2 regions of the Planotetraspora sp. GP83 genome follow, and region 1 is predicted to be linked to the other one. Evidence: riboswitches for the same ligand, from Rfam matches in the RefSeq annotation. Region 1 holds a riboswitch; the other holds the start of a gene.
The links. A riboswitch is a leader RNA that binds a small molecule or an ion and turns the genes downstream of it on or off. The one in region 1 is predicted to bind thiamine pyrophosphate.
Positions count from the first base shown of each region.

Region 2: it holds a riboswitch for thiamine pyrophosphate, as region 1 does, so the genes downstream of both, thiO (glycine oxidase ThiO) here and ABH927_RS15220 (cytosine permease) in region 1, are expected to answer to the same signal.

Region 1 is NZ_JBGCBZ010000009.1:142,886-158,700, reverse strand. It holds gene ABH927_RS15270 (LCP family protein) at 1-484, shown strand, start outside; gene ABH927_RS15265 (GPP34 family phosphoprotein) at 829-1,485, opposite strand; gene ABH927_RS15260 (HNH endonuclease signature motif containing protein) at 1,710-2,075, opposite strand; gene ABH927_RS15255 (DUF2975 domain-containing protein) at 2,470-2,961, shown strand; gene ABH927_RS15250 (helix-turn-helix domain-containing protein) at 2,961-3,182, shown strand; gene ABH927_RS15245 (TenA family protein) at 3,452-4,057, shown strand; gene ABH927_RS15240 (Fpg/Nei family DNA glycosylase) at 4,141-5,019, shown strand; gene ABH927_RS15235 (cupin domain-containing protein) at 5,023-5,397, opposite strand; gene ABH927_RS15230 (MarR family winged helix-turn-helix transcriptional regulator) at 5,485-5,943, shown strand; gene ABH927_RS15225 (rhodanese-like domain-containing protein) at 6,005-6,328, shown strand; TPP riboswitch at 6,374-6,496, shown strand; gene ABH927_RS15220 (cytosine permease) at 6,486-7,862, shown strand; gene ABH927_RS15215 (methylated-DNA--[protein]-cysteine S-methyltransferase) at 8,029-8,592, opposite strand; gene ABH927_RS15210 (PAS domain S-box protein) at 8,696-10,597, shown strand; gene ABH927_RS15205 (ATP-binding protein) at 10,735-11,187, shown strand; gene ABH927_RS15200 (hypothetical protein) at 11,356-11,916, shown strand; gene yidC (membrane protein insertase YidC) at 11,898-12,560, opposite strand; gene ABH927_RS15190 (DUF6412 domain-containing protein) at 12,883-13,212, opposite strand; gene ABH927_RS15185 (hypothetical protein) at 13,214-13,381, opposite strand; gene ABH927_RS15180 (response regulator) at 13,637-14,338, shown strand; gene ABH927_RS15175 (sensor histidine kinase) at 14,335-15,453, shown strand; gene ABH927_RS15170 (hypothetical protein) at 15,466-15,815, opposite strand, start outside.
Region 2 is NZ_JBGCBZ010000003.1:303,632-319,446, forward strand. It holds gene carA (glutamine-hydrolyzing carbamoyl-phosphate synthase small subunit) at 1-735, opposite strand, end outside; gene ABH927_RS06230 (dihydroorotase) at 732-2,030, opposite strand; gene ABH927_RS06235 (aspartate carbamoyltransferase catalytic subunit) at 2,101-3,036, opposite strand; gene pyrR (bifunctional pyr operon transcriptional regulator/uracil phosphoribosyltransferase PyrR) at 3,033-3,590, opposite strand; gene ABH927_RS06245 (transcriptional regulator) at 3,994-4,488, shown strand; gene ABH927_RS06250 (SAV_6107 family HEPN domain-containing protein) at 4,603-5,049, opposite strand; gene ABH927_RS06255 (L,D-transpeptidase family protein) at 5,447-6,274, opposite strand; gene ABH927_RS06260 (YbaK/EbsC family protein) at 6,403-6,879, shown strand; gene ABH927_RS06265 (GNAT family N-acetyltransferase) at 6,965-7,516, shown strand; gene metF (methylenetetrahydrofolate reductase [NAD(P)H]) at 7,775-8,698, opposite strand; gene ABH927_RS06275 (polyprenyl synthetase family protein) at 8,834-9,901, shown strand; gene thiE (thiamine phosphate synthase) at 9,993-10,646, opposite strand; gene ABH927_RS06285 (Rv2175c family DNA-binding protein) at 10,674-11,048, opposite strand; gene ABH927_RS06290 (NAD(P)/FAD-dependent oxidoreductase) at 11,092-12,270, opposite strand; TPP riboswitch at 12,400-12,511, shown strand; gene thiO (glycine oxidase ThiO) at 12,500-13,690, shown strand; gene thiS (sulfur carrier protein ThiS) at 13,716-13,916, shown strand; gene ABH927_RS06305 (thiazole synthase) at 13,919-14,704, shown strand; gene pknB (Stk1 family PASTA domain-containing Ser/Thr kinase) at 14,816-15,815, shown strand, end outside.

The DNA of each region.
Region 1 (15,815 bases):
CATCGTCGACGCGATCGGCGGGGTCAACATCTGCGTGAAGCAGGACATCAAGGACCACAAGGCCGGGATCAACCTGAAGAAGGGCTGCCAGGACATGGACGGCGGCACCGCGCTCGGCTATGTCCGGACCCGGGCCACCGGGGCCATCCCCGACTTCGACCGGACCCAGCGGCAGCGCCAGTTCTTCTCCGCCGTCGTGCAGAAGGCGGCCAGCCCGGGGACGCTGCTCAACCCGTTCACCTCGGTGCCGCTGGCGCTGAGCGCGGCCGACTCGGTGGCCGTGGATCCCGGCACCGGCCTGTTCAACCTGCTCTCGGTCGGCCTGGCGATGAAGGACAGCCCGATCACCACGGCGGTGCCGATCGGCTCGCTGCCCACGATCAACGGCGCCGCCGTCGTGAAGTGGGACACCCAGAAGGCGCTCCGCCTCTTCCAGGCCCTCGCCCAGGACAAGCCCATCCCCAAGGACACCATCACCAAGTAGGCATTCGCGGGCGCGGGACGGGCGGCTGTCCGGTCGGCCCGATAGTCGCGTACCAAGTAGGCAGGCGCAGGCGCGGGGACGGGCGGGTGTTCCGGCCGGCAGTGACAGTCGCGGTCTGGTGAGGCCGCGTTCGCGGCCCTTCGCGGGCGAGGTGGTCTCTGGCACGGTCTTACGCCGGCCTCCACACCCACCCGCCCCCGCTCACGGCCGACTGCCGTTGAGGTGAGGAGGGCGACAGCCGTACGACGCGAGCGCGGCCACCCGGCCGGAGGCGAACGCTTCCAGACTCTCTGGCGTTTGCCAGAGGTGTTGCTGGCCGGCCGTCGGCCGCCGGTTGCCGGTGGTCAGCCTCCGCTGCTGGCGGCGCCCGCTGCCACGGCTGCGGCGACCCCGGCGGCGACCGCGGCGTGGACGGAGGCGATGGTCTTCTTGACGGCCGCGCCGGCCCACTCTCCCTCGGCAATCTCCTTGATCCGCTCCTTCCGGGCGTGCGGGAACGCCTTCCGGTCGAGCTTCGCGGCGTTCAGGACGGCGACGAGCGCGGCCAGCCGCTCGTCGGGCTCCGCCCCGGCCAGCACGCTCTCGACCCGCTGCCGGATGCCCTGCTCGACGCTCGCGTCCAGCGCGGGGTAGCGCCTCGACGGGAAGAGGCCGAGGACCTTCGTCTCCTGCTCGGTCAGGACCCCCTGGTCGGCGAGGCGGGAGAGGAGCCGCTTGCGCAGCTTGTTGCCGTTGAGCTTGCCGACCCACCATTCGGGCTTGTGGTCGCGCGACTCTCCGGCCATCCGGGCCAGCGCGGCGTCCAGCTCGTCGTCCCCGAGGGGGCTCGCATCGCGGACGACCAGCTTCTTGCCGTCGAGGTCGATGCGTCCGTTGACGGCGAGTTCGGCGACGATGGCCCCAGCGAGGGCGGCGTCAAGCTCGGTCGAGCCGATCTGCGGCTTGCCGGTGTCGTCCCGGTAGGCGAGGAGCAGGACTTCCTCTGCGATCGTGATACTCACGCCCTGAGACTACGCGTCACCTCCGCTGAAGAAAGGGCTCCCAATCGGATCGGGATGCTCGGCCGGCGTCGTGGGCCCACATGCCCTCAGCGTCGCCCGTGCGGCTCAGCCCCTTTGCAGAGCTCAGCGTCGCCCGTACGACTCAGCCTGTTTGTACGGCTCGGTGTCGCCGGTTCGGCTCAGCTTGTTTGTACGGCTGGGTGTCGCCTGTGCTTGTGTGCGGTTCAGCATCGGAATCGGTTGGCGTAGCGGCCTTTTCTGCCGAGGTGGATGAGGGTCCAGGTGCTGTCGTCGTTGCGGCGGACGGTGTAGCGCGCGGGCGCGGCTTTGTCCCGGTTGTGCCAGGTGCAGGCGGGTGCGAGTTCGTCGAGGTCGGTGACGCCGTCGTCGACCCAGCCTTTGACGTGGTCGATTTCGGACATGTCGGCGGGGATGGGGCAGCCTTCGCAGTAGCAGGTGGCGTAGCGGGCCATGAGGGCCTGCCGTTGCGCCGTGGTGGCCAGCCGTACGGCGCGGCCCATGTTCAGGATCTGGCCCTCAGCGCCCACGAGCATGCGGACGAGCTTGGAGGTCCGTGCCAGCCGCTGCACGTCAGAGATCGGCAGCAACTGCCCGGTCGCGATCAGCAGCCCGGGAGCGAGCCGATCCGGGATATGCCCGCACCTTCCACACGCCGCGTCCCCGGGGCTTTCGCCCGTGCCTCTGCTTCCAGCACTTGCTCCGGCTGAACTCGTGCCCGCGTTGTCGCAGCCCTCGCCCGCCGGTCTGTCACTGGTGTTCGCGCTAAAAGATCTACCTACGGCCTGAGAGGTTCACCCGCTGGCCCACCGCTATCACTGCGGGGAGGGCCAGGGCGACCGGGGGCTGCCCAGGGCACAAGCACCACGAAGATCACGATCTACAGCTGCCGTGTCTGTCCCAAACCTTTGCTTCACTTATCGAAGTTCGATAGATTCCCATCGTAACTCGATGGAAGGATGGGCCATGGGAAAGCTGGCAGTGCGTGCGCTTCGCGCCGTGCTCGTGGTGGTGCTCGCCGGCACCGTGTTCGTACAGGCAGGGATGGTGTGGGTGTTGATCAGCGGGAGCGACCCGGAGGACGGGTCGCTTCCGCTGACCCCGCTGCGCGTGATCACGATCCTGGGCATGGTGTCGGTCCAGGTCGCCCTGGTCTGCGTATGGCGGCTGGTGACGATGGTGCGACGCGGAACCGTGTTCTCCCACGCCGCCTTCCGGTACGTGGACGTCGTGATCGGCGCGATCGTGGCGGCTGCCCTCCTGTGGTTCGCGGTCACGGCCCTCAATGCGCCGGGCCAGCGGGCCGACCCGGGCGTCACCGTCATCATGGGCGGGGTTGGCCTGGCCATCCTGGGGGTCGCGCTCATCGTGCTCGTGCTGCGGATGCTGCTCGCCCAGGCCGTCGCGCGCGACGTCGAAGCGGCGCAGATGCAGGCCGAGTTGGACGAGGTGATCTGATGCCGATCGCCGTCGACATCGACGTGATGCTGGCCAGGCGGAAGATGTCCGTGGGCGAGCTCGCGGACCGCGTGGGGATCACGCCCGCCAACCTGGCGGTACTCAAGAACGGCCGCGCCAAGGCGGTGCGCTTCACGACGCTCGCCGCGCTCTGCGAGGTGCTCAAGTGCCAGCCGGGCGACCTGCTGCGCTGGGAGGCCGAGGACGCCGCGGGCGGATGACGTGCCCCAGGGTGGGCGTGAAAACGCCTGGCACCACCGGCCCGTGACGGCACGTGGAGCCTGATAGTCGCGCAGGCCTGAGAGCAGATGCCCAGCACGTCGAGGGCGACATCGTCCGGGCGATCATGGAGGAGGACGGACTGGAAGGAGATCCGGAGTGCGCGATCAAGCAAATGCTTCGACTCTCGACCCGGACCTCGCCTGAACTCGGGAGGAGGTACGGCGAGCACGCGCGCCCGATGGTCCGCCGCCTCTGGAATGGTTGATTCATGACGATTTCTCGCGAGCTGCACGAGATCGGCAGACCCCTGCTCGACGCCCAGCTCGCCCATCCGACGGTGCGGGGCATCGTGAGGGGTGATCTGCCGGTGCCGGTGTTCCGGTCGTGGCTGGAGCAGGACTACCTGTTCCTCCTCGACTACGTGCGGGTGTTCTCCAGGCTGGCCTGGCAGGCTCCGGACGGCCATCTCGGCGACCTGGTTGACCTGGCGCATCTGACCTGGCACGACGAGCTGTCCCTGCACCGGTCGCTGTCCGCCCAGTTCGGAGCCGATCTCGACGGCGCGGTCAAGGGTCCGGCCTGCGCCGCGTACACGGCCTTCCTGCTGCGGTCGGCGGCCGACTACGCCGACGGCCTCGCCGCGCTCTATCCCTGCATGTGGGGATACTCCACACTCGGGCGGATTCTCGCCGAGAACCCGCCCACGGAGCCGCGCTACCGGGCCTGGGTGGACACCTACGCCGATCCCGGATTCGCCGCGCTGGCCGAGCGGATCGCCGTGATGATCGATGAGGCGGCCCCCGACCCCGACCGGGCGAAGGCGCTGTTCACCGAGGGGATGCACCACGAGCTCGCCTTCTGGGACGTCCCCTGATCGTCCACAGGCTGTGGAAACGATCGAGGCTCTCGTCCGCGTCCACTCGCGAACGCCGATCGCCGCCGATTACTGTGGAGGGCATGCCGGAGCTACCCGAGGTGGAGGCGCTCGCCGAGTTCCTCCGTGAGCGTGCCGTCGGCCATGCCGTCCTGGGTGTCGACGTGGTGGCGATCCAGGCGCTGAAGACCTTCGACCCGCCTGTCACCGCGCTGGGCGGGCTCACCGTCACCGGGGTGACCCGGCACGGCAAGTTCCTCGATCTCGATGTCGACGGCCTGCACTTCGTCACGCATCTCGCGCGCGGCGGGTGGCTGCGCTGGCGCGACGACCTTTCGGGCGCGAAACCCGTCCGCCCCGGCAAGAGCCCCCTCGCGGTGCGGGTACGGCTCTCGCCCGACGAGGACGGCAGGGCGCCCGGGTTCGAGCTCACCGAGGCGGGCACCCAGAAGCGCCTGGCCGTCTACGTCGTGAGAGACCCCCAGGACGTCCCGGGCGTCGCGAGCCTCGGCCCCGATCCGCTGGCCGCCGATTTCACCCCCGACGCGCTCAAGGCCATCGTGGGCGGGAGCCGTACGCAGATCAAAGGGCTGCTCCGGGACCAGAAGGTGATCGCCGGGATCGGCAACGCGTACTCCGACGAGGTGCTGCACGTGGCCAAGATGTCCCCCTTCAAGATCGCCGCGACGCTGACCGACGCCCAGATCGCCGGCCTGCACGAGGCGATCGTGACGACCCTGCGTGACGCCGTGGGGCGAGCCCGGGGGCTGGCCGCCAAGGACCTCAAGTCGGAGAAGAAGTCGGGCCTGCGGGTGCACGGCCGTACGGGCGAGAAGTGCGACGTGTGCGGCGACACGATCCGGGAGGTGTCGTTCGCCGACTCGTCGCTGCAGTACTGCCCGACCTGCCAGACAGGCGGCAAGCCCCTCGCGGACCGCCGCCTGTCCCGCCTGCTCAAATAGGGATCAGGCCGACCACGGTGGCGTGATCGTCTGGTCGCCGATGAAACCCTTGATCCCGGCCGTTGTGCAGCAGATGAACTCCGCCGGCTCGGTGTCCGAGGTGTTGCCGAGCCGCCCAGGGGTGTTGGCGGGGAAGATCACCGCATCGCCCGGCCCGGCGACGACGGGCCTGCCGCCGATCGTCCCGGTGACGGTGCCCTTCAGCACGATCAGGATCTCCTCGTGGGTCAGGCTGTGCTCGGCGCCCACCTTCCCCGGCGGCAGCTCGGCACGCCAGACGGCCAGCTCGGTGGATCCTCTGGACGGCACCGCGAGCGGCCGGAACGTGACCCCGTCGAACTGGAAGGCCGGCGCGTCGGCGAGCGTGGCCACTGTCATCACTTACCTCCTGATATGGTCAATGCAGTTGACTAATATCCCGATAAGGTAAATCAGGTTGACCATCTGGTCAAGGGGGGCGCTGGCATGATCCGCAGACGAGGCGAGATCCCGCTGCTCATCGCGATGGCCTATCGCGTCATGACGGACGAGTTGCACGCGGGGATCGAAGCGGAGGGGCGCGAGCCACTGCGCCCCGCACACGGGTACACCTTCCGGTTCCTGCTCGGCCGAGATGACGCCACCACCGTCGATCTGGCCGACCACCTCGGGGTCACCAAGCAGGCGGCCTCCAAGATCGTGGCTGAGCTGGAGGGCTGGGGCTACGTGGAGCGGCGCCCGCATCCGACGGACGGCAGGGCCCGCGTGCTGGGCCTCACGGCGAAGGGCCGGACCTATGTGGAGCACGCCGACGAGCTCTGGGGGCGGGCCGAGGACCGATGGGCGTCGATCATCGGGCCCGACCGTCTCGACCGGTTGCACGAGGACCTTCGCGCCTTCGTGGACGCCTCCGGAGGCCGGGCAGCCCTCCGCCCTGTCTGGTAGCGCTGGGGCTCCAGGGAGGCATCGAGCCCGCGCGGGGCGGCGCGACATGGATACTGGGCGCATGACGATGCCGGAAATCGCGGCGAAAGCCGTACCTGATGACGCGTACCTGCTGGACGTTCGCGAACTCGACGAGTGGCGGGCGGGCCATGCGCCGGAGGCCGCGCACATCCCGCTGAACGACCTCCAGCAGCGGGTCGGCGAGGTGCCGCAGGGGCGGCCCGTCTACGTGATCTGCCGGGTCGGCGGACGCTCGGCCCACGCGACCGCCTGGCTGAACCACGTCGGCTGGGAGGCCGTCAACGTGGACGGCGGCATGCAGTCGTGGGCCGCCGCCGGACGTCCGATGGTGAGCGAGACCGGCCAACCCCCTTATGTCGCGTAGATCTTTGGACATTTGACCCTTTGATGCCATAATCCGGTACGACATTTCAGATACCGCGGGAGCTCGGGCGAAACCGGGCTGAGAGGGCGGCTCCTCCACGAGGCGCGCCGCCGACCGCATGAACCTGTCCGGGTAATGCCGGCGTAGGGAGTGTGCGATGACGTCCGCCGTCGTTTCCCCCGAGTCCCCCGAGTCCCCCGAGCACGCGGAAGTGCCGCTGACCCTGGACGAGGAGGCCCCGAAAACTCTGGGCCTGCTCGACCAGGGGTCCTTCTGGGCCAACCTCGGCGTCAGCCTCCTCGGCTTCTCCGGGGCGCTGCTCCTCCTCGACCCGCTCACCGGCAAGCCGCTCACCTTCACGGGGGCCGTCCTCGCGGCCGTCGTCGGCAGCCTGATCGGGACGGCCATGGTCGGCCTCGCCGCGATCCCGGGCGCGCGGACGGGTCAGCCTGCGATGGTGCTGCTCCGGGGGCTCTTCGGGGCGAGGCTGTCCTACGTTCCGACCGTGCTGAACATCGTGCAGATGCTCGGCTGGGGCGCCTTCGAGCTCTGGGTCATCGCGACCGGGGCCCAGGCCGTCTTCGGTACGGCGGTGCCGTACAAGGTGTGGGCGATCGTGGCCGGGGCCTTGACGATCGCGCTGACGATCCGTCCGCTGGGCGCGGTGCGGATCCTGCGACGTTACGTGACGGCGGGCGTGGTCGTCGCCATGGTCTGGCTCTTGGTAGCGCTGTTCAGCAGGGGGCCGTCGCTGGCCCACGGCTCCTGGGAAGCCTTCGCCCCCGCCGTCGACTACGTGATCGCGCTGTCGGTCTCCTGGGTGCCGATGGCCGCCGACTACGCCCGGCACTCCAGGTCGAGCGCCGCCGCGTTCACGGGAGTGGTCGGCGGATACACGATCGCGCAGGTCGCCTGCCTGGCCCTGGGCATCGCCGCGCTCGCGCTCGTCGGCAACGACGGGAACAGGGTGTGGGAGCCGTTCGTGGCGGCGCCGCTGGGGGCGCTCTTCTTCGGCATCCTGGTGCTGCGCGAGGTGGACCAGTCGTTCGCCAACGTCTACTCGACGACGGTCTCGATCCAGAACCTCCTGCCGCGCGTGGACCGGCGGATCATCTCGGTCGCCATCGGCGTGCTCACGACCGTGATCGCGCTGTTCGTGGACGTGAACTCCTACAGCGCGTTCCTGAGCGTGATCGGCGCCGTCTTCGTCCCGATGTTCGCCGTCCTCGTGGTCGACTACTTCCTCCTCCAGGGGGCCGCCCGGTGGAACACGGCCGGCGACGCGCCGTCGCGCTGGCTCATGGTCGTGCCATGGGTCCTCGGCTTCGTCGCCTACTGGATCGTCACGGCCACGCCGACGGTCGGCTGGTGGGACACGATGTGGGGCCACGTGCGCTCGGCGATCGGGTTCGTCCACCAGCCGTGGATGAACGCCGCGCTCGCCGCGTTCCTCGTCGCAGCCCTGGTGACGCTGGCACTCGGATCCCTCACCCGCCGGGCCTCCCGCGCCTTTACGGGGCGATCAGCTGGCTGAAGAACAGGACCGCCGCGCCTGTTGCGGCGCCTCCTGCCAGGACGCTTTCCGGGAGACGCCGACGGCTCTCGTCCGGCGACCAGGGGTGCGTCGGCGGCCGGCTGATCGCGTCGCCTGGCGTCGTGTGAGTCAGGTCGGTGTTGTGGGAGAGGCTGGGGAAGCTTGTCTAGGAAAGGGCGCCTTCGAGGCGGAGGAGTTGCTCCTTGGCGGCGGGGCCTCCGGCGTAGCCGCCGAGGGCGCCGGACGAGTCCACGGCCCGATGACACGGCACGAAGACGCACACGGGATTGCCACCGAGGGCGTTGGCCACCGCGTGCAGCGCCTGCGGCCGCCCGATCCGCTCGGCGATTTTCTGATATGTCGTGACGCTGCCGTACGGCACGGCGAGCATCATCTGCACGACCGTCCGGGTGAAGGAGCTGACGAGCTGGAGGTCCACAGGCGTCGAGAAGGTCCGGAGCCTGCCCGCGAAATACGCGTCAAGCTCGCGCTTGACCGGGTCGAGGCGGCGGGGATCGGGCCCGATGAACGACCCGATGGCCCTCGACACGCGTGCGAAGACCGCGTGCTCGTCGTCGTAGCTGCAGGCGACCACACCGCGGCCGGTCACCGCGAGCGTGAGGCGCCCGACCGGCGTGTCGGTGGTCCCGAAGGCCACATCGGGAGGGGCTTCCCCCACGTAACCCGGCGCGGTCACACGGAGCAGGGCTTCGAGGTCCCCTGTGGACATGGCGCCCCACTTCCTGTCGCTACCTGAGGGAAGCGTATCGGAGGTGTCCCCACCCGGCGGAAAACCCCAAGATCACCTGAGGAAAGAAGGCACGATGGGGGGCGTGGGTGACACCAGGGCACACGACGCGGACGAGGACGGCATCGCCCGCGCCGTCGTCGCGAGCTCGCCCGATGCCATCGTCGCCCTCGACCGCGACCTGGCGGTCCTGAGCTGGAACGCCGCGGCCGAGCGGCTGTTCGGATGGCCGGCCGAGGAGCTGATGGGCAGGCGGGCGCCGATCGTCCCCGCCGAGCTGATGGCCGAGCACAACGCGGTGCTCGAACGCGTGCGGACCGGCTGCCCGGTGTCGCTGCGCACCCGGCGATTCCATCGGGACGGCAGGCTCCTCGACGTCCGGGTGGACACGAGCGCGCTGCGAACCGGTACGGGGGCGCTGCTCGGCTATGTCAACGTGTACCACCCGACCGAGGACGACGAGGCCGCCCGCGACCGGGTCGCCCGGCGCGCCCGGCTGGTGCGACGGCTCACCGACGTCGTCGGCGACATCAACTCCGAGCTCGACCTGCCCGTCGTGCTCGACCGGATCGCCGCCAGCCTCACCGAGCTCACCGGGGCCGACGCGGGCGGTTTCGTGTCGATCGACGGCGAGCGCCTCCGGCTGGTGGGTGTTCACCAGTTACCCGACTCCCTCCGGGGCGCCACCGCCGACCTGCACAGCAGCCTGGTCGGCAAGCTGCTGCGCACGGGCAAGACCGTGATGCTCGAAACCGGCCCCGAAGGCTTCCAGGACCTCATCTGGGCGCGGGTGCCCGGCCTGCACACCATCGCCGTCGGCATCGCGGCCGTGGGCGGGCGTCCCTATGGAGCGCTCTACGCGCTGTTCGCCAAGCGCAAGGCCAGCCATCTGGAGCTGGAGCTGCTGGAGCTCCTCGCCGGACACGCCGGGATCGCCGTCGGTAACGCCATGGCCTACCAGGACGCCGTACGGCAACGCGCCCACGAGCGAGCGGTCTTCGACGCCAGCGCCGACGGCATCGCCGTGCTGGACGAAGCCGGCGACGTCATCCAGTGGAACCCGGCGGCGGCCGAGCTGACCGGTTTCTCCGCCCACGAGGTGATCGGCGGCCCGCCGCCGTTCCCGCTACCCGCGCCGGGGGAGAAGCTGACCATCCAGCTGTCGTCCGGCCGCTGGCTGGACGTCCTCCGCGCGGAGATCCACGAGACCGGCGAGAGCGTCGTCGACTTCCGCGACGTGACCAGGGCCAAGGAGCTGGAGGAGGCCAAGGATCTGTTCCTGGCCACCACCAGCCACGAGCTGCGCACTCCGATCACGATCGTGCGGGGCTTCGCCAGCACGCTCGACTCCCGATGGGACCATCTGTCCGACGGCGAGCGCCGCTCCGCCGTGCACACGATCGCGGAGCGCGCCCGGTCGCTGGGTCAGCTCATGGACCACCTGCTGCTCGGCGCGCGGGCGGGCGCGGACGAGCTGAAGGTGAAGGTCGAGATCTTCGATCTCGCGGAGCGGGTCAGGGCGGCGACGCTCGGCCTGCCGGTCCTGTCCGACCGGCACCGGGTGGAGGTGGACATCCCGGACGGCCTGCCGCGCGTGTACGGCGACTCGCTCGCGACGGACATCCTCCTCGGGCAACTCCTGGAGAACGCGTTCAAATACTCCCCGGACGGCGGGCTGATCCGGGTCGAGGCCTGGCCGGAGGACGGCCGTGTGGTGCTCGTCGTGGACGACGAGGGCGTCGGCATCGCGCCCGCCGACCGGGACCGGGTCTTCGAGCGGTTCGTCCAGGCGGACAGCGGCAACCGGCGCAGGTTCGGCGGGGTCGGCCTCGGCCTCTACATCGTGCGCAGCCTCGCTAGGGCCCAGGGAGGTGACGTCACAGCCCTTCCCCGGCCCGGCGGAGGCACCCGGATGCGGGTCGTTCTGAACGGGGCGACCCCCTTACCTGATGCGACACACCGGAGCGGTAAGGAGGTAGCCACGTAAGAGCTGATCTATTGTCCAATGTGCACAAGCTGTGATCGGAGGCACGGTTTCCCGGACGATCGAACGGGGCATTTCGGTCGTACTGGAGACTAGTCTCCTGACGGGGAATCGGGGAGGTGGGTGCGTCGAGCGTCGTGATGTTGCCCTATGCACTGTCGAGCGTCGCCGTCGCACGTCAGCGCCTCAGTGCGGAGCTGCAGGGCGCCGGGATGCGCGCAGCCGCGGTGGACGACGCGGTGCTGGTCATGAGCGAGCTGGTCAGCAACTCCCTGCGACACGCGCATCCGCTCCCGTCCGGCCAGCTCAGAGTCGCATGGATCTGCTCCGAGAGCCAGATCGAGATAGCCGTGAGCGACGGGGGAGCCACCACCGAGCCACGGGCCGGCCGCCCCACGCTCTCGTCGCTGGGCGGCCGGGGACTCGGCATCGTGGAGTACCTCGCGGACCGCTGGGGAGTCCGCCACGAGGGCGACTTCACCACCGTGTGGGCCATCGTCCACGCCACCTGGCCCGCCCGAAACGGGCAGGCGCGAAAGACCGAAACCAGGGCCCAGAAGACCGGAACCCCCGAGCTTCGCGAGGTCGGCTAGCCCACTGGCGGCCCCCCGGGATAGCCCCCGGCCGGCTTTCGCCTGGCCATTCCGGCCCTTCGCCCGGGCCGACGAGACCCCGCTCATCACGGGCGGGTTGCGGAACTCTTCCGGCGTTGCCCAATCCGAAGACCACCCCTATAACCGTTTGGAACGTTAGGGGATGGAATGCGGAAAAGCGGATGGCGGCTCGGCCGCGCGCTGGGCGCGGCGCTGGCCGCGGCGCTGATAGCCGGCTTGGTGAGCGGAGCAGTGGCCCGCCTCCTGATGCGTGCGGTCGCGCTCGCCATGGGCAAGGACGGCCACTTCTCCCTGGGAGTGACCGTGGGGATTCTCGTCGTCTTCGCCGTGCTGGCCGTACCAGCCGCCGCGACCGCGACCGCGCGCCCGGCCATCAGCCGCAGCGGCCGATGGGCCACCGCGGCGCTTACCGGCTGGGCCTGCGCCCGGACCGGGGTGACCGACGGGCAGGCCATCGTCTTGGCCGATGACGGGCAACTGCCGCTTCTGGCCGCGCTCATCGTGGCCTTCGCCGTTGTCGTGGTGGCTCACGGTCGGCTCGCCCAGCAGATCATGCGGCGCTTCGCGAGACTGCCCTACGCTTCGCCCGGCGCCGCATCCGGCGCGCACCCCGGGCCGCACGCGGACGGGCCGGTACCTGAGACAGCGGTCGCCCCGGCCAGCGGACGGGCCGACGACCCCAAGGCCGTTCAGGCGGGGCGGGGATAGAGCACGATGCGTTCGGTGGTCGTCCAGGCGGTCGTGACGAGCAGGTAGAGACCCGCCGCGAGCGGAAGCACCGCTGCCGCGAGGACGGTCCCGAACGGCAGCAGCATCAGGAGCCGCCGCATCGGCACGCCCTCGTCCACTCTGCGGGAGGCCACCCACGCCGCCAGCACGAGCAGCGCGAAGAGGCCGAGGAAGACCAGTCCCGGCGCGCTGAACAGCCCCGCCCCGGCCAGCACCGCGCCGAAGTGCTCGCCGAGGGGCACGCCGAGCACGCCCTGCGCGAGCAGGAGGTTCGGATGGCCGGCGATCACGGCGGACGTGAACAGCCGGTAGGCCACCATGAAGAACGGCGACTGCGCCAGTGGCAGAAGAAGGCCGGAGGCCATCGACGTGCCCTCCTTCGCGTAGAGGGCGCTGACCTCCTGGCTCAGCCGTACGGGATCCTGGCGGAACCGCTTGCGCAGCTTCTCGACGTCAGGGGCGAGCCGCATCCGGATCCGCTGTCCCCGTGCGATGCGAATGCCGAGCGGGAGCAGGAGCAACCGAACGCCGAGCGTGAAAAGGACGATCGCGAGCACCGCTCCGGTGAGGTCACTCAGGGAACGGATGAGGTCGTAGGCGGGCACGAGCACAAAATCGAACATCGGCGGAGCCTTTCGTCTGGGGCCTGACATGTGCCGGGACGCCGAGCCGGACACGCGCAGCCCCGCCGAGGTCTGACCGGTCAGGCGAGGGCGGGACGCGAGCCGGACGTGCGCGCCCTCGCCAAGTTCTGGGCGGTGAGGCGGAGTCCAGGGCGCATGTCGCTCGGATGGCGTCTCATGCGAGACATGCCTGCGATGGGCATGCCCGCGGAGACGAGAGATGACGAAAGGCGCTCGTGATCACCCGCGTGGAGCCGCGCCGGGGTCGCGGAGCCGTACGGCACGTGCCTTGAGGGACGGGCCGCGAGGACGGGGCGAGGGATCAGGCGAGCGCCGGGCTTGCCGATGGGGCGCGGGGACGTGGACGGCCCGCGGTGCCGGGGTCGCGGAACCGGACGAACAGCATCCGGCCGTGCTGGAATCGCCACCCGGGCGACGGCTCGGGCGCGGTGACGCCGGCCAGGCGGCCGACGATCCAGGCGAACACCAGGACGGTGACGCCCGCCAGGCCGAGCGCGGTCACCAGGCCGAGCCCGGGAGAGCCGGCGAGCACGCCGGCGAACAACCCCGCGAGGAATCCGGCGAGGGACCCTACGCCGGATCCCATGCCGGACCCGGCGAGCGACCTGGTGGCGGCCTGGAGTGAGGTCACGTCAGCGGGACATCTTCCCGACGAGAGTGATCGCCGCGACGACCAGGAAGGCGATGATCGCGATGATGAACAGGAACTTCAGCGTCGCGAACAGCGCGGGGATCACGAATCCGAACACCAGCCACAGGGCCAGGATGATCCCCAGAACGGTCAGCACAGTACGGGCCATGACCACAAAGTACGCCGTGGCACCGACAGTCGCGACCTTGCGCGGCCAAGATTGACCGCTTTGTCCGCAAGTGCGGCGTAGAGCCCGCTAGCTCTTCCGCAAAGACGCGTGGCTCAGCGCCGGGGCGACAGCCGTACGGCACGCATCGGCACCTGCCCGGCCGGCCTTACGGTGTGATGACGTGTCTCGGAGAACACCCCGGCGCGGCCATACCGTGAGGGTGTGCCTTCTCCACGGACACGACCTAGGAGTGAGATGACTGGAAACGCCGCCGCGCGCGTGCTGGTGGTCGACGACGACCCGACCGTGGCAGAGGTCGTCGCCCGCTACCTGGAACGGGACGGCCACGAGGTCGAATGCGTGGGCGACGGCGCAGAGGCGCTGCGGCGGGCCCTGGCCGACCCGCCCGACCTGCTCGTGCTCGACCTGATGCTGCCGAAGATGGACGGCCTCCAGGTGTGCAGGAAGCTGCGGGAACGCTGGCCGGTGCCGGTGATCATGCTGACCGCGCTCGGCGAGGAGATCGACCGGGTCGTGGGCCTGGAGACGGGGGCCGACGACTACGTCACCAAGCCGTTCAGCCCGCGCGAGCTCGCGCTGCGCGTCCAGTCGGTGCTGCGGCGGGCCCGGGGCGCGCTGGTCCCCACGGGAACCGGCGTCCTGCGCGACGGCGATCTCGTGGTGGACGTGGGCGCCCACGAGGTGCGGCTCGGGGGCGAGGAGATCACGCTGACCGCGCGGGAGTTCGACCTGCTCGTCTACCTGCTGCGCAACCCCCGCCAGGCGTTCAGCCGCACCGCGCTCCTCGACCAGGTGTGGGGCTGGTCCTTCGGCGACTCCTCGACCGTGACCGTGCACGTGCGCAGGCTGCGGGAGAAGATCGAGCCCGACCCGACCGATCCGCGGCGCATCGTCACCGTCTGGGGGGTCGGCTACCGATACGAGCCGATGACATGATCCTCCAGATCGTCGCGGTCACCGCGGGGCTCGGCCTGATCATCGCCGGGCTCGGCCTCGCCCTGCTGCGGGTGCTCCGCCGCCGCTCGATCGGCGTGATGCTCGCGGTGGTCGCCGTCGTCACCGTCACGGCGACGCTCGCCGGGGTCGTGGCGATCACGCTGGAGATGGTCATCGACGGTCGCCCGAAGAACATCGTGCTCACGGTCGTCGCCATCGGAGGGCTCGTCGGCCTCGGCGTCGCGCTCGTCAACGCGAGGCGGGTGGTGCTGGCCAGCAGGCGCGTCGTGGAGGCGCTGGAGAAGGTGTCGCCCTCGGGCCGGTTCAGCCCACCGGAAGGGCCGCTGCCCGCCGAGCTGCAGACCATCAGCACGGCGCTGGAGCAGGCGTACGAGCGGCTGCGCCTCGGCCGGGAGCGGGAGCGCGCCCTGGAGAGCGCCCGGCGTGAGCTGGTCGCGTGGGTCAGCCACGACCTCCGGACTCCGCTCGCCGGGATGCGGGCCATGGCCGAGGCGCTCGAGGACGGTGTGGCCGGCGACCCGGACACCGTCAAGCGCTATCACACACAGATCCGGCTGGAGGTGGATCGCCTGTCGGGCATGGTGGACGACCTCTTCGAGCTTTCCCGGATTCACGCCGGCTCGCTGAGGCTGTCGCGCGGCCGGGTCGGGCTCGGCGACCTCCTCGCCGATGCTCTCGCGGGAGTCGAGCCCCTCGCCCGGGCCAAGCGGGTTCACCTGTCCGGCGAGGCCGACGCGGCCGTGCCCGTGAACGCGGACGCCGGAGAGCTCGGCCGGGCCGTACGCAACCTGGTGGTCAACGCCATCCGCCACACCCCCGCCGACGGGACGGTCTCCGTCCGAGCGGTCGCCGACGGGGGGATGGCAAGCCTCTCCGTGCTCGACTGCTGCGGAGGGATCCCGGAGGACGACCTGCCGCGCGTGTTCGACGTGGCGTTCCGCGGCGAGGCCGCCCGGACCCCCGGCCCGGACGGTGGCGCGGGGCTCGGCCTGGCCATCGCCCGGGGCATCGTCGAGGCGCACGAAGGCGAGATCGGCGTGGTCAACGAAGGTCCCGGCTGCCGCTTCGAGATCAGGCTGCCGCTCTCACCCTGACCGTGCCGGGAGTCATGGATCGCCCTGGTGCCGGAGCCGTTCATCCTCCTCGGGGCTTCCGGGGTGGTCGTACGGCACGAACGCCTCGGCCATCGCCCGGAACGTCGGGCAGGGCCACCGCCACATGCAGCTCCGGCAGCGCAGAATCGGGTTGGCGGCGTCACTGGTGATGCCGCCCGCGTCTCTCGGCTGGTGGAGGTCGAGCAACCGGATGCCCAGCTCCAGGAAGCTCAGCAGCTCCTCGCGGGCCGCGGCGAGGAAGTCCAGGTCCTCGCCCGCCAGTCTCGCGCTGATCGGGACGTACCCCTCGCGGTTGATCAGCGGCCGGAGTGGCGCGGCGGCGTCACGCCATGAGGACGCCT
Region 2 (15,815 bases), on a different contig from region 1:
GCCCAGGACCCCGCGCAGGGCCTCGACGGCGTAGTCGGCGGTGGCGGGGTCGCCGGGGCCGTTGGAGAAGAAGACGCCGTCCGGGCGGAGGGCGAGGACGTCGTCCGCCGTCACACTCGCCGGCAGCACGTGCACCTCACAGCCCCGCTCGGCCAGTCGCTGGGGCGTCATCGCCTTGATGCCCAGGTCCACGGCCGCCACCGTGAACCGCTTGGTCCCCCGCGCCGCCACGACGTACGGCTCGGCCGTCGAGACCTCCTTGGCGAGGTCGGCGCCCTCCATGCCGGGCGAGAGCCGTACCCGCTCGATCAGCTCCTCCACGGGTGCCTGAGCCGCACCGGAGAAGATCCCGGCACGCATCGCCCCCCGCTCGCGCAGGTGCCGCGTCAGCGCCCGCGTCCCCCGCATCGCGATGCCCACGACGCCCTGGTCGCGCAGGTAGTCGTCCAGGGTCGTGGTGGACCGCCAGTTGGAGGGGATCCGGGACGGCTCCCGCACCACGTAGCCCGACACCCAGACCCGGCCGGACTCGGGGTCCTCCTCGTTGACGCCGGTGTTCCCGATGTGCGGCGCGGTCATCGCCACGATCTGCCGGTGGTACGACGGGTCGGTGAGGGTCTCCTGGTAGCCCGTCATGCCGGTGTTGAAGACCATCTCCCCGAAGGTCTCCCCCTCGGCGCCATAGGGCGTCCCCTCGAAGACGCGACCGTCCTCGAGCACGAGCAGCGCTGTCATACGAGCTTCCCTTCAAGAACGGTCGGACGGCCGCGGAGGAACGTGGCGACGACGCGCCCCGGGAGCGTCATCCCCTCGTACGGCGTGTTGCGGCTCCGGGAGGCCATGGCCGTGGGGTCCACGAGCGACCGGACCGCCGGGTCGTAGAGCGTGATGTTGGCCGGGGCCCCCGGCTCGATGGGCCGGCCGTGGCCGGCCAGGCGGCCGATCCGCGCCGGGCGCAGCGACATGCGGTCGGCGACTCCGGCCCAGTCGAGCAGGCCGGTCTCGACCATGGCCTCCTGGACGACGGACAGCGCCGTCTCCAGGCCGATCATGCCCATGGCCGCCGCGCCCCACTCGGTCTCCTTGTCCTCGACCGGGTGGGGGGCGTGGTCGGTCGCCACGCAGTCGATCGTGCCGTCGGCGAGCGCCTCCCGCAGCGCCCGCACGTCCTCCCGCGTCCGCAGCGGCGGGTTCACCTTGTAGATCGGGTTGTACGGCCCGACCGGCGAGCTCTCGGCGCAGGAGTCGGTGAGGAGCAGGTGGTGGGGGGTCACCTCGGCGGTGACGTCCCAGCCCTTCGACTTGGCCCAGCGGATGATCTCCACCGAGCCCGCCGTCGAGACGTGGCAGACGTGCAGCCGGGAGCCGACGTGCGCGGCGAGCAGGCAGTCGCGGGCGATGATCGCCTCCTCGGCGACGGCGGGCCAGCCGGTCAGGCCGAGCCTGCCGGACACCTCGCCCTCGTTGAGCTGGGCACCCTCGGTCAGGCGCGGCTCCTGGGCGTGCTGGGCCACGACCCCGTCGAACGCCTTGACGTACTCCAGCGCCCGCCGCATCAGCACGGCGTCGGAGACGCACTTGCCGTCGTCGGAGAAGACGCGGACGCGGGCGGCCGAGTCGGCCATCGCGCCCAGCTCGGCGAGCTGCCTGCCCTCCAGGCCGGAGGTGACCGCGCCGACCGGCTGGACGTCGCAGTGGCCGTACTCCTGGCCGAGCCGCCAGACCTGCTCGACGACCCCGGCCGTGTCGGCGACCGGGGAGGTGTTGGCCATGGCGTGGACGGCGGTGAAGCCGCCGCGGGCCGCCGCCCGGGTGCCGGTCTCGACGGTCTCGGCGTCCTCCCGGCCCGGCTCCCGCAGGTGGGTGTGCAGGTCAACCAGGCCGGGCAGGGCGACCAGGCCGGCCGCGTCGGCGGTCTGATCGGCCGTCGCGCCGCGGAGGTCGCCGACCTCGGCGATCAGGCCGTCCCTGATGAGGATGTCAGCGGGGTCGCCGCCGAGGATCGCGGCGCCCTTGATGAGGATGGTCATGGTCACTCGGCACCTCCGACGGCGGGTTCGGGACGCAGGTCGCAGTCCCCGGGCAGCGGCATCACGGGGATCACTCGGCACCTCCGATGGCCGGTACCGACCCGCCCAGCAGCAGGTAGAGGACGGCCATGCGGACGGTCACGCCGTTGGCGACCTGCTCCACGATGGTCGAGCGCGGCGAGTCGGCCACCTCGGCTGAGATCTCCATGCCGCGGTTCATGGGGCCGGGGTGCATGACGATGGCGTCGTCATGCAGCCGGGCGAAGCGGTCGCGGTCGAGGCCGTAGCGGCGGCTGTACTCCCTCGCGGACGGGAAGTAGGCCGCGTTCATCCGCTCCAACTGCACGCGCAGCATCATCACGACGTCGGACTTCGGGAGCACCGCGTCGAGGTCGTAGGAGACCTGGCAGGGCCACGTCTCGACCGACACCGGGAGCAGTGTGGGGGGCGCGACCAGGGTGACCTCCGCACCGAGGGTGTGCAGCAGCAGGACGTTGGACCGGGCGACCCGGCTGTGCAGCACGTCCCCGACCACGGCGACCTTGAGGCCCTCCAGCCTGCCGAGCCTGCGGCGCATGCTGAAAGCGTCGAGCAGCGCCTGCGTCGGGTGCTCGTGGGTCCCGTCTCCCGCGTTGACCACGCTTCCGCGCACCCAGGTCGCCAGGCGGTGCGGCGCGCCCGAGGCGGCGTGCCTGATGACGACGGCGTCGGCGCCCATGGCCTCAAGGGTGAGCGCGGTGTCCTTGAGCGACTCGCCCTTCGACACGCTCGACCCCTTGGCCGAGAAGTTGATCACATCGGCCGACAGGCGCTTGGCCGCGGCCTCGAACGAGATGCGGGTGCGGGTGGAGTCCTCGAAGAAGAGGTTCACCACCGTGCGGCCGCGCAGCGTGGGCAGCTTCTTGATGGATCGTTCCGAGACCCTCGCCAGCTCTTCGGCCGTGTCGAGGATGAGCAGGGCGTCGTCGCGGGTGAGGTCCCCCGCCGAGATGAGGTGCCGCTTCATCGGCCGTCCTCCTTGATGAGCAGTACGGCGTCGCGCCCGTCGGTCTCCTCCAGGAAGACCTTGACCTTCTCGCTCTTGGAGGTCGGCAGGTTCTTGCCCACGTAGTCGGCGCGGATGGGCAGCTCGCGGTGGCCCCGGTCGACGAGGGTCGCGAGCTGGACGGCACGGGGGCGGCCCACGTCGTTGAGCGCGTCGAGCGCGGCGCGGACGGTCCGGCCGGAGAAGAGCACGTCGTCCACCAGGACGACGGTCCGGCCGTCGACCCCGTCCGGGGGCAGCTCGGTGCGGCCCAGCGGCCGGGCGGGCCGCAGGCGGAGGTCGTCGCGGTACATCGTGATGTCGATGGATCCGACGGGGACCTTGACTCCCTCGAACTGGGCGATGCGCTCCGCGATCCGGCGGGCGAGCGTGGCGCCGCGGGTGGGGATCCCGAGCAGGACCACGCTTTCGGCGCCCTTGGTGCGCTCGAGGATCTCGTGCGCGATCCGGGTCAACGCCCGGTGGATGTCAGGCCCCTCCAGCACTGCACGGGCCGGATTTTGGGCATCAGGCATCAAAAAGTCACCACCTTTCCCGCCTCACGGGACGGGTCTTAAAAGGGTGTCTGGCCGCTCCAGCGTATCAGTACGGCTCCGCACCCCCCTCCCGCCAGCGACGACGCGCGGACTCGCAGGTCGTCCGCCCGCGGCGGCGCGTCCGAAACCCGAGCCGGACTCGGGTGTCGGAGGATTTCGGTCAGAACACTGTTTGGGGCTCTTTTTTCCAATCAGCTTGACCTTTGAGAGTCACGGCTTTACCGTCACTGTCCGTAACCACAACACGCGACCTTCCTGGGTAAAACCCGACGCAGCGGTCACCGAAGGTGCCTGTCTCAGGTGCGAACCCCGGTGTTCGGAACGCTTAGGACAAGGACGCACAATCAAGTGAGAACAGACATAGAAAGCCGGGGGCCACACGATGCCGTCTGACTACGCCAAGTCGCTGGGCGCGCGACTCCGCGCCATCCGCACGCAGCAGGGGTTGTCCCTGCACGGTGTCGAAGAGAAGTCCCGCGGGCGATGGAAGGCCGTCGTCGTGGGCTCCTACGAGCGTGGCGACCGTGCTGTGACCGTGCAGAAGCTCGCTGAGCTCGCCGATTTCTACGGAGTGCCGGTGTCGGAGCTGCTTCCCGGCGGTGCCGCCCCCAGCCCGCTTGCTCCCGCGCCCAAGCTTGTGATCGACCTGGAGCGGCTGTCCCAGCTTCCCAAGGAAAAGGCCGGCCCGCTTGCCCGTTACGCGGCGACTATCCAGAGCCAGCGTGGGGACTACAACGGCAAGGTGCTGTCCATCCGCCAGGAGGACCTGCGCTCCCTCGCGGTCATCTATGACAAGTCGCCGGTCGAGCTGACCGAGGAGTTCATCAGCTGGGGCGTGCTCGACGCGGAGGCCCGCCGCGCCGTCGAGTCCTTCTGACCCTTTCTGACCGAAAGTCGCCTGTCAGGCTCTCCGGGAGCGCCGGACTCACCCGCCCCTTTGGCGTAGTCGCGGGCGGAGGCGCCTCACGGGGAGCACAGGCGTCGGGGCGTCCTAGCCGGCCATCGGGAGGGCGGACTGGCCTGGCACTCCCAGGATCGACTCCACCTGGCTCACGAACTTCTCCGCCTCGACGATGAGCTCCTCGGCGTCCCGGGGAGTGACGACGCGGACCATGCCCGCCTCGGCCGCCGCCCGCTTGGTCGCGCTGACCGCGAAGTAGGCCGCCCAGTCGGCGAGCCTCGGCTCCGCGTCGGGGAGCAGCTCCCACGCGCTGCGCAGCCGCCGCCTCCGCCCGTCCATGGGCCTGGGCCTGGCCGCGAGGACTGCGGCGGCCGCCCGGAGGGCCGCGAGATGCGCCGACACGTAGCGGTCCGCGGGGGTGGGACCCACGGAGGCGTCGGCCAGGCAGGTCCTGGCGTCCGCGAGGTGCGCGAGAACCGTCTGCGAGACCCGAGGCCCGCTGCGCTCGTTCTGTTCCGTCATACCCGGTCCAGTCATGCCCGCCTCCTTGAGTCGTGGCAGCCGGCGGTGGTCGCCGGTGAGATCACAGTCGCAGACCGCACCGACAATTTCGTTCGAGCCGTCGCGCCTTTCTCTCGTATCCGTGGGCGGCCGGACGAGGAGCTTCCCCTCTCCCCGTCCGGCCCACGCCGCGGGCCGTGCCGCGCTCGTCTCCGCCGACGACGAAGGCACGGTACCGCTGGGGTGGGCGCGAGCCGCGAGCCTCACGCCCACTCCATCGAACATAGATTCGACCATGTCCACTGTCAAGCGTGTCAACGAACACGCTTTCGATGAAGACACCCGAAAAGCCGGTCCGAAGACGCCGAAAGCCCCGCGCGACCATGTCGCGCGGGGCCTCCGAAGAGCGCGGAGCCTCCCTGAGAAGGGCCCGTCAGCGGACGAACCTGCCGCGGACGTGCACCGGCACCCCGGTGCCGAGCACGCCGGGCAGGACGTCCGCCACGTGCATCGGCAGCCGCACGCAGCCGTGCGACGCCGGGTAGAGCGGCACCGACAGCGCGCCGTGGAAGGCGATGCCGCCGTTGAAGAAGATCGGGTTATAGAGCTGGCCCAGGTACGACTTGTGCCACCCGCTCTTCCGCCAGGTCGTCTTGAAGTCGCCCGTCGGCGTCCGGGCGTCGCCGGTGAACTTCTGCCGCTTGCCGTTCCACACCGCCCACTCGGTGTACGGAATCCCGCTGCCGGAGGAGATGTGCGTGATCAGCTTCGGGACGCCGCCGAGGTAGAGCACCATGATCTGCTTGGTGAGGTTCACCTCGGCGCGGTCGGGCTTGCCGTTCGGCACCAGGATCGCGGGCGCCTTCGGGTTCTCCAGGGCCGCCCAGGTCTTGCTCGCGACCGTGCTGGTCGGCGCGATGCCCTGGACCTTCTGAAAGGCCCAAACGGCGGTCATGGTGGTCCCGCCGTACTTGCCGTCGGTCTTGCCCGGCACGTAGCCGAGCTCCTTCAGCCGGATCTGCAGCGCCAGGACCGCGGCGCCCTTCGCGCCGATCTTCAGCGTCTTGTGCGGCGCGGTGAACCGGGCGGCGGTCCCGGCGGCGGACGCCGCCGAGGCGGCGACTTCCGTGCGCGCCGCCGTCGTACTCGCGTGCGCGGGAAGAACGCGCGCCTGCGCAGCACCTGTCACGCCGCCCACTGCGAACGTCACGGCCCCCACCGTGACCAGCGCCGCGGCGGCCAGCTGCCGTCGTGCCCCCATCGTGACCAACCTCTCATTCAGGTCATGTTTAGATCAAAGGACCATAGCGCATGGGGCTGGTGGTCCCGATGTGGGACATGAAGCGGTAATCAATCGTTTCTGTTCCACGTGGTGTTTAGAGTGGCCGCGTGTCAGAAAAGTTGCATCCGAACGCCGCCCGCGTGGCCGAGGCCCTCCGCTCGCACGGCGCGGAGGGCGAGATCGTGGTCCTCCCGGAGTCCGCGCCGACCGCCGCGACGGCCGCCGCCCAGCTCGGCTGCGAGGTCGGGGCGATCGCGAACAGCCTGATCTTCGACGCGGACGGCGCTCCGCTCCTCGTGCTGACCAGCGGCGCCCATCGCGTGAACACCGATCTGATCGCCGGTCTCGTCGGCGCCGCGAAGGTACGGCGGGCCACGCCGGAGTTCGTCCGGGAGCACACCGGGCAGCCGATCGGCGGGGTGGCCCCGGTGGGGCACCCGGCCCCGGTGCGGACGCTGGTGGACACCTGGCTGGCCAAGCACGAGGTCGTGTGGGCCGCGGCTGGACATCCGCACACCGTCTTCCCCACGACCTTCGACGAACTGCTCGCGATGACGTCCGGCACCCCGGCCGAGGTGGAGTGAGCCGGCGTGGAGCGAGCCGGAGCCGGGTCCCGCCGGGCCGAGTGAGGCATCCGGCGCCCGGGAAGGCTTTGCTAGTCTGCGGAAAGTGATCCAACTGCGGCGGGTCGGGCCTGACCAGTTCAAAGCGGCACTCGACACAGTGCTCGCCATCTACACGGTCGCCATGCGGCCGCCCTCGGATCAGCTCGCCGGTCGCATGGCCATAATGCGGAACCACGCGACATATCCGCATTTCGTCTGCATGCTCGCCGAGGCCTCGGAGCAGGAGAACCAGATCGTCGGGTTCGCCTACGGCTTCCACGGCGCCCCGGGGCAGTGGTGGCACGACGTGGTCCGCGGCGCCCTGCAGGACCGGGCCGGGCCCCGGGCCTCCGAGGAATGGTTCGGCGACGCCCTGGAGATCGCCGAGATCCACGTCCACCCGGATCACCAGGGCAAGGGCATCGGCCGCCGGATGATCCACGCCATCTGCGAGGGCCGCCCGGAGCGCGTCGCCGTGCTGTCCACGCACGACGCGCCGACGGCGGCCCGCCACCTCTACCGCGACATCGGCTTCGTCGACCTGATGACGGAGTTCGTCTTCCCCGGCGGCTACGAGAACTACGTCATCGCGGGGACGAAGCTGCCCCTGCCGTGATCATGCTGGGTATCCCGGGAAGCTTGGGGACGTGCGGTTTCCCGAATCGTGATCACGCACGGATTCCGCCACACGCGGTCTGATCAGCGCCGACACTCTTCGTGATCATGCAGTGTCCATCCGGCGGTCGCGCCCTCATCGTGCATGATCACGCCGCACGAAGCGCCAGGCAGGACGGTACGTGCGGGAACATGTGCATGATCACGCGAAGGGGGGCTTGGAAGGGTCCACACCTGCTGCCCTTCCATGACCGGGGCGCTAGGAGACCGCGGCGGCGGGGGTGAGCGCCTGGAACACCTCACGCGTCGCGCTCGACCGGTTGAAGGTGATGAAGTGGATGCCCGGCGCCCCCTCGTCGAGGAGCGTCTGGCACATCTCCGCGGCGTGCTCGATGCCGAGCCTCCGTACCGCCGCCGGGTCGTCGGCGACCGCCTCGAACCTGGCGGCCACTTCCGGCGGGAACGGCGCGCCCGACAGCTGCTCGGACCGGGCGATCGTGCTCATCTGGGTGACCGGCATGACACCGGGGATGATCGGCGTGTCGCAACCCCTGGCCGCCACCCGGTCGCGCAGCCGCAGATAGTCCTCCGCCCGGAAGAACATCTGGGTGATCGCGTAGTCCGCGCCCGCCCGGCACTTGCGCACGAAGAACTCGGTGTCCGACTCGATCGTCTCCGACCGCGGATGCTTGTACGGGAAGGCCGCCACGCCCACGCAGAAGTCGCCGACCTGCCGGATCAGCCGGACCAGGTCCTCCGCGTACGCCACGCCCTCCGGGTGCCTGACCCACTCGTCCAGCGGATCGCCGCCCCGCGGGTCGCCGCGGACGGCGAGGATGTTGCGCACGCCCGCGTCGGCGAAGCGGCCGACGAGGTGGCGCAGCTCGCGGATCGAGTGGTCGACCGCCGTGAAGTGGGCGACCGGGGTGAGGGTGGTCTCGTGGGCCAGCCGCTCGACGATGCCGACCGTGCGGTCCCGCGTGGAGCCCCCGGCGCCGTAGGTGACCGACACGAACGTCGGCCGGAGCGCCTCCAGCTCGCGGATCGCCCGCCAGAGCTGGCGCTCGCCCTCGTCGGTCTTCGGGGGGAAGAACTCGAACGAGAAGGACCGCTCGCCCGCGGCCAGCAACTCGCGGACCGTCGGGACACGGCCGGGAAGTCGTGAGGGCAGACCGAGAGCCATGGCCCAAGGTTACAGGCCCCGGCGTCTCCGGCGCAGACCACGATCGGCATGTGGACGTCACGGGTGACTACCAGGGACTCGCGAACGGGGTATCTGCTGATGGGACACTGGATCAACGCCCGTTACCCTCGAAGCATGACCGCTTCCGCCGCCCCGCTCGACCTCATCCGCCCGGGGGTGGACCGTTCGCTCCGGGAGTTCGTCGACCGGCAGCGCCCCTTCTTCACCGACCCGCACCTGGCCTCCCTGCTGTCGGCGGCCGAGGACTTCCTGGCGGGCGGCAAACGGCTCCGCCCGGCCTTCTGCTACTGGGGCTGGCGCGCGGCGGGCGGGGGTGACGAGCCCGCGATGCACGCCGCCGCCGCGTCGCTGGAGCTCCTCCAGGCGAGCGCGCTGATCCACGACGACGTGATGGACGCGAGCGACGTGCGCCGGGGGATGCCGTCGGCGCACCGGCGGTTCGAGCGGATGCACGCGGAGGCGGGCTGGCACGGCTCGGCCGAGCAGTTCGGCGAGGGAGCCGCCGTGCTGCTGGGCAACCTGCTGCTGGTGTGGTCCGGCCAGATGTGGCGGACCAGCGGACTGCCGCCCGAGGCGCTCGCCACCGCCCAGCCGGTGCACGACCACATGCTGACCGAGCTCATGTGCGGGCAGTATCTCGACCTGCTGGAGCAGGCCCAGGGGCAGAGCACGTTCGACAGCGCCCTTCGCGTCGCCCTGTTCAAGAGCGGGAAGTATTCGGTGGAGCAGCCGCTCCGGCTCGGGCTCGTGCTGGCGGCGGGGGCCCAGCGCCCCTGGATCGACAAGCTGTGCGTGCAGTACGGCCAGCAGGTCGGCATCGCCTTCCAGCTCCGCGACGACATCCTGGGCGTCTTCGGCGACCCCGCCGAGACCGGCAAGCCGGCCGGGGACGACCTGCGTGAGGGCAAGCGGACCATCCTCATCGCCCGGACTCTCGCCGAGGCGTCGCCCGCGCAGGCGGAGACCGTGCGGAGCCTGCTCGGCGATCCGCGGCTCGACGCCGAGGGGGTCGAACGGCTCCGCGCCGCGATCGAGGACTCCGGAGCCAGGGCGGCGTGCGAGGGGATGATCAAGCGTTACCTCGACGACGCGCTGCGCGCGCTGGAGCAGGCCCCCATCGACGAGACGGCCCGTACGGCTCTCGCGTCGCTGGCGGTCGCCGCCACCTCCCGGCGAACCTGAGCCGGGTCGAACACGCGGTCACAGGCGCCCGGGCACACACGCCCGTCACGGACGCCGGGGCCGGAACCGGGCGGATCCGGTCGAAGCCCGGTCAGAGGGGCGTCGCGTCCAGCTTGGCCCGCAGCTCGGCGGCCGCCGCTCCGGGATCGGCGGCCTCCGTGATCGCCCGGACGACCACGACCCGGCGCACGCCGTAGGACATGACCTCATCCAGCGTGCCGAGGTCGATGCCGCCGATGCCGAACCACGGCCGTGCCGTACGGAGATCGGAGGCGTGCTTGATCAGCGCGGGACCGGGCGCGGGACGCCCCGGCTTGGTGGGCGTCGGCCAGATCGGCCCGCAGCAGAAGTAGTCGACGCCGGGCTCGGCGGCCGCCGCCGACGCCTCGGCCGCGGAGTGCGTGGACCTGCCGATCAGCACGTCCGGCCCGAGGATCTCCCGGGCGACCGGCACGGGCAGGTCGTCCTGCCCCAGGTGGAGGATGTCCGGGCGCGCGGCGTAGGCCACGTCCGCCCGGTCGTTCACCGCCAGGAGCGCTCCGTGCCTCTCGCAGGCCGCGCGGAAGACGTCGAGCAGTGCCAGCTCCTCGCGCGCCTCCAGGCCCTTCTCCCTCAGCTGGACGACGTCCACGCCGCCGGCGAGGACCGCGTCGAGGAAGTCCTCGAGATCGCCGCGGTCCCGCCTGGCGTCGGTGCAGAGGTAGAGCCTGGCCTGCGCGAGTCGCTCTCGCCGGGTGTCGGTCACCCGACCACAATGCCACGGGTCAGGTGGTCAGAATCCCAGCGCCTGGGCCCTGCGCTTGACCTCGGTGTGGCGTCCGGCGACGATCGCGTCGATCGGCGAGCCGGGCAGCGAGTCGTCCGGCGTGAACAGCCACCGGATGGACTCGACCTCGCCGTACCCGGCGTCGGCGAGCACGGTCAGGGTCCCGGGAAGCCCCTTGAGCACGTCTCCTCCGGCGATGAAGACCTTCGGGATGTGCGGCTCCCCGCCGCCCCTGCGGGCGCCGACGAGCTTCTTGTCCTTGAGCAGCTGCTTGGCCCGGCCGATGCTGAGCCCGAGGTTCTTGGCGGCGTCCGAGAGGGGGAGCCACTCCCCTACGAGTTCGTCGGTCTCCCGGTCGATCTGCGCAACAGTAAGCGTCACGGATCCACCATTACCACAGGGAAGCTGCCAGGAAACACCTCGATTAGGCCATAATGCAGTCGCGGAGCGTGACCATGGGGTCGGCGAGGCGCGCGGGGTCCAGCCGCCGGCCGCTCTCCACGGCGCGGCGGCCCTGCACCAGGTCGCGGGGCCGGTCCACGGTGAGGATGGCCGCGAGCCGGTCGTCGGCCGTGAGCCAGCAGGCCGCCCACTTGGCGTCCGCGCCGGGGTCGCCGCGGAGCAGCAGCCGAGCCGCGGCGCCCTGATGCCCGGCGAACTGGACCATCCGGCCGAACTGCTCGGACCAGAAGTAAGGGACGGGGTCGTAGACCGCCTCCTCGCCCAGGAGCGTGACGGCGGCGGTGTCGGGGGCGCCCAGGGCGGTGTCCCAGTGCTCGACCCGCAGCCGCCGGCCGTACCTGCGGGACCACCAGTTCGCGCAGTCGCCGACGGCCACCACATTGGGCAGCGACGTCCGCAGGTGCTCGTCGGCCAGCACGCCGTTGTCGAGGGCGACGGCGGAGCCCTTCAGCCACTCGACCGCGGGCCGCACGCCGATGCCCGTGACGACCGCGTCGGCCTCGATCCGGTCACCGGACATGAGGGTGAGCCCGTCGGGGTCGACGCTGCCGACCACCGCGCCGAGCCGCAGCTCCACGCCCGCCTCGCCGTACCAGAGGCTCGTGTGGCGGCCGACCTCGCCGCCGAGCGCGGAGAAGAGCGGCGTCTCGCCCGCCTCGACCACGGTGACCGCGCAGCCCGCCTTGGCCGCGGCCGTGGCGACCTCCGCGCCGATCCAGCCCGCGCCGACGACGGCGACGCGGGCCCCGGGGACGAGGATCGAGCGCAGCGCGAGCGCGTCGTCGATGGTCCGCAGGACGTGCTGGTGGCCCTCGCCGCGCAGACGGATGGGGGCGGCTCCCGTGGCGATGACGAGGCCGTCGTACTCCAGCTCGCCCTCGGTGGTCTCCAGCACGCCGTCGCGCAGGCCCTTGGCCGCGGTCCCGAGGCACAGCCGGACGTCGAGGGCGTCCAGGTCGGAGTCGACCACAGTGGAGTCGGTCTCGCCGAGCAGCACCGCCTTGGAAAGCGGTGGCCGATCATAGGGGCGATGGGGTTCCTCGCCGATGAGCGTGATCCGGCCCGCGAACCCGTGGGCCCGCAGCGCCTCGATACTCCGCACGCCGGCCAGGCCGGCACCCACCACCACAACGTGATCCACGCCCTGACCATAGATTGTCAACCCGGGCACGCGCCAATGGAGATTCGATAACGACTTGGGTAAGTAGTACGCACAGCGCGAGATGCCCGTGTTGTGCGTTACGCCCACCGATCAGCACTAGGCTGTGAACGTAAGACGCGCGGGAGCCCGGCGGGCCGGGCTGAGAGGAGAGCGTACGGCTCTCGACCGCAAACGACCTGATCCGGGTAATGCCGGCGAAGGGAGCGCTGTGCTCGATCCACGGCGAGTCCGTGCGGAGACCGGCCGCGAGACCGGCCACGGCACCGGTTATGGCTCCGGTTACGACGTCGTCGTCGTGGGCGGCGGCGTCGTCGGCCTGTCCGTCGCCTGGCGTACGGCCCGGCGGGGCCTTTCGGTGGCCGTCGTCGATCCCGCCCCAGGAGGCGGGGCCACCCACGTGTCGGCGGGGATGCTCGCGCCCGTCAGCGAGGTGACCTACACGGAGGAGCCGCTGCTCCGCCTGGGCCTCGCGTCCCTGGCCGGATGGCCCTCGTTCCGCGCCGAGCTGGAGGACGAGAGCGGCGCCGCCCTCGACTACCGCACCGACGGCACCCTCGACATCGCCTACGGCGCGGACGACATGGCCTACCTCGACGAGCTGGCGGCCTTCGAGAAGACCCTGGGCCTGCGGGTGGAACGGCTGACGGGGCGCGAGTGCCGGGCGTTCGAGCCCATGCTCTCGCCGTCGGTCCGGGGCGGCCTGCTCGCCCGCGACGACGCCTGGGTGAACCCGCGCCGGGTGCTGCGCGCCCTGCTCACCTCCTTCGAGAAGGCGGGCGGCACGCTCCTTCCCGGCCGCGTGACCGCGCTGGACGCCGACAGCGACGGCGACGCCGACGGCGACCGTCCCGGCGGTGTACGGCTGGCCTCCGGCGAGGTCGTCCGCGCCACGAGCGTGGTCGTCGCGGCCGGGTCGTGGTCACCGTCACTCCTGCCGGGGCTGCCCGTACGGCCCATCAAGGGGCAGATCCTCCGGCTGCGCGGCCCCGAGGGGTTCCTCACCCGCTGCGTGCGGGGGCTGGTGCACGGCTCCCCCGCCTATCTGGTCCCGCGGGGCGACGGCGAGATCACCGTCGGCGCGACCGTGGAGGAGCTGGGGTTCGACGGCAGGGTCACCGCGGGCGGCGTCTACGAGCTGCTGCGCGACGCCCGCGAGCTGGTCCCGGGCATCACCGAGCTGGCGCTCACGGAGACGGCGGTGGGGTTCCGCCCGGGGACGCCCGACAACCTGCCGCTCATCGGCCCAGCCGGTTCGCCGGGAGTGTTCGCCGCCACCGGGCACCACCGGGCGGGCGTCCTGCTCGCCCCCATCACCGCGGAGGCCGTCGTGGCCTTCCTGACCGGCGGCGAGGTGCCGGACGTCGTGAAGTCCTGCGATCCAGGGAGATTCAGCCGTTGAAAGTGCCGATGAAAGTGACGATCAGATGAAAGTGACGATCAACGGCGGTGACGTCGAGCTGCCCGACGGGGCGACGGTCGGCGAGGCCGTACGCCGCCTGACGCCCCTGACGTCCGGTGTCGCGGTGGCGGTCAACGGCGAGGTCGTGAGCCGGGGCGGATGGGAGACGACCGCGCTGTCGGAGAGCGACCTGGTCGAGGTGCTCACCGCGGTCCAGGGAGGCTGACGATGGACGAGGTTCTCAACGACGCGCTGACGGAAGACGTGTTCCTCCTGGGCGGGGAGAAGTTCGCCTCCCGGCTGATCATGGGCACCGGCGGCGCGCCCTCGCTGGAGGTGCTCGACCAGGCGCTGGAGGCGTCGGGCACCGAGCTGACCACGGTGGCGATGCGCAGGCTCGATCCGGCGTCCCGCGGGTCGGTGCTCGACGTGCTGCGGCGCCGCGGCATCAGGGTCCTGCCCAACACGGCCGGCTGCTTCACCGCCGGGGAGGCCGTGCTGACCGCCCGCCTGGCCAGGGAGGCCCTGGAGACCAACTGGGTGAAGCTGGAGGTCATCGCCGACGAGCGGACCCTGCTGCCCGACCCCATCGAGACCTTCGACGCCGCCGAACGGCTGGTGGCCGACGGGTTCGTCGTACTCCCCTACATCGGCGACGACCCGGCCCTGGCCCGCAGGCTGGAGCAGGCCGGCTGCGCGGCGGTGATGCCGCTGGGCGCGCCGATCGGGTCGGGGCTCGGCATCCGCAACCCGCACAACATCGAGCTGATCGTGGAGTCCGCGGGCGTCCCGGTGATCCTCGACGCGGGCATCGGCACGGCCAGCGACGCGGCGCTGGCGATGGAGCTGGGCTGTGACGCCGTGCTGCTCGCTAGCGCGGTGACCCGGGCGCGGCGACCGGGCCTGATGGCCGCCGCCATGCGATCCGCAGTCACCGCCGGACGGCAGGCGCGGCTGGCCGGGCGGATCCCGAGGAAACGCTACGCTGAGGCGTCCTCGCCGCGTCGTTTATAGCGGTTTTGGGAATGGTCGCCGGTTTCCGGACGTGGAAATGGGCGGCCGAATAGGTCTCGGTTTGGGGTTCGCAAGCCATGCGAGCGGCAAATCACCCGTAAACTCGGGCGGGTGGACACGACGCTTACCGACCCGCTCGTAGGGCAGCTGCTCGACGGGCGTTACCGCGTCGAGTCCCGGATCGCCCGGGGCGGCATGGCCTCCGTCTATCTGGCTCTGGACGTCCGGCTCGACCGCACGGTCGCCGTCAAGGTGATGCACCGCTCGCTCGCCGAGGACCCCCAGTTCGTGCGGAGGTTCATCGGCGAGGCCAAGTCGGTCGCCAGCCTGTCGCACCCGAACATCGTGCAGGTCTTCGACCAGGGCACCGACGGAGCCCACGTCTACCTCTCGATGGAGTACGTCCCGGGCAAGACGCTGCGTGACGTCCTCCGCCTGCGGGGGCGGCTGCCCGCGCGCGAGGCCCTGGAGATCATGATCCCGGTGCTCGCCGCCCTCGGCGCGGCCCACCAGGCGGGCCTGGTCCACCGGGACGTCAAGCCGGAGAACGTGCTGCTCGCCGACGACGGCCGGGTGAAGGTCGTCGACTTCGGCCTGGCCCGCGCGGTCGAGGCCACCAACCAGACCAAGACCGGCATCATGATCGGCACGATCGGCTACATGTCGCCCGAGCAGGTGACCTCCGGCCAGGCGGACGCCCGCAGCGACGTCTACGCCGCCGGGATCATGCTGTTCGAGCTGCTCACCGGGCGGCAGCCGTACGACGGCGAGACGCCGATGTCGGTCGCCTACCGGCACGTGCACGACAGCGTCCCGGCCCCCTCGTCGATCGTCCCCGAGACGCCGCCCGCGCTGGACGCGCTGGTCGCCGCGGCCACGGACCGGGACCCCGCGAAGCGCCCGGATGACGCGACCGCCATGCTGGTCGCCGCCGTCGAGACGCACCGCTCGCTCCCCCGGACCGGCCAGCCCACCGGTCCGCACACCGCTTCTCACACCGCTTCGCACACCGGTCAGTACGCCACCCGCCCGCCGACGGCCGCCGCGGCCGGCACGGCCCCGCCGTACGGCACGGGCCAGTACATGTCGGCCGGGCACGGGATGCCCGGCC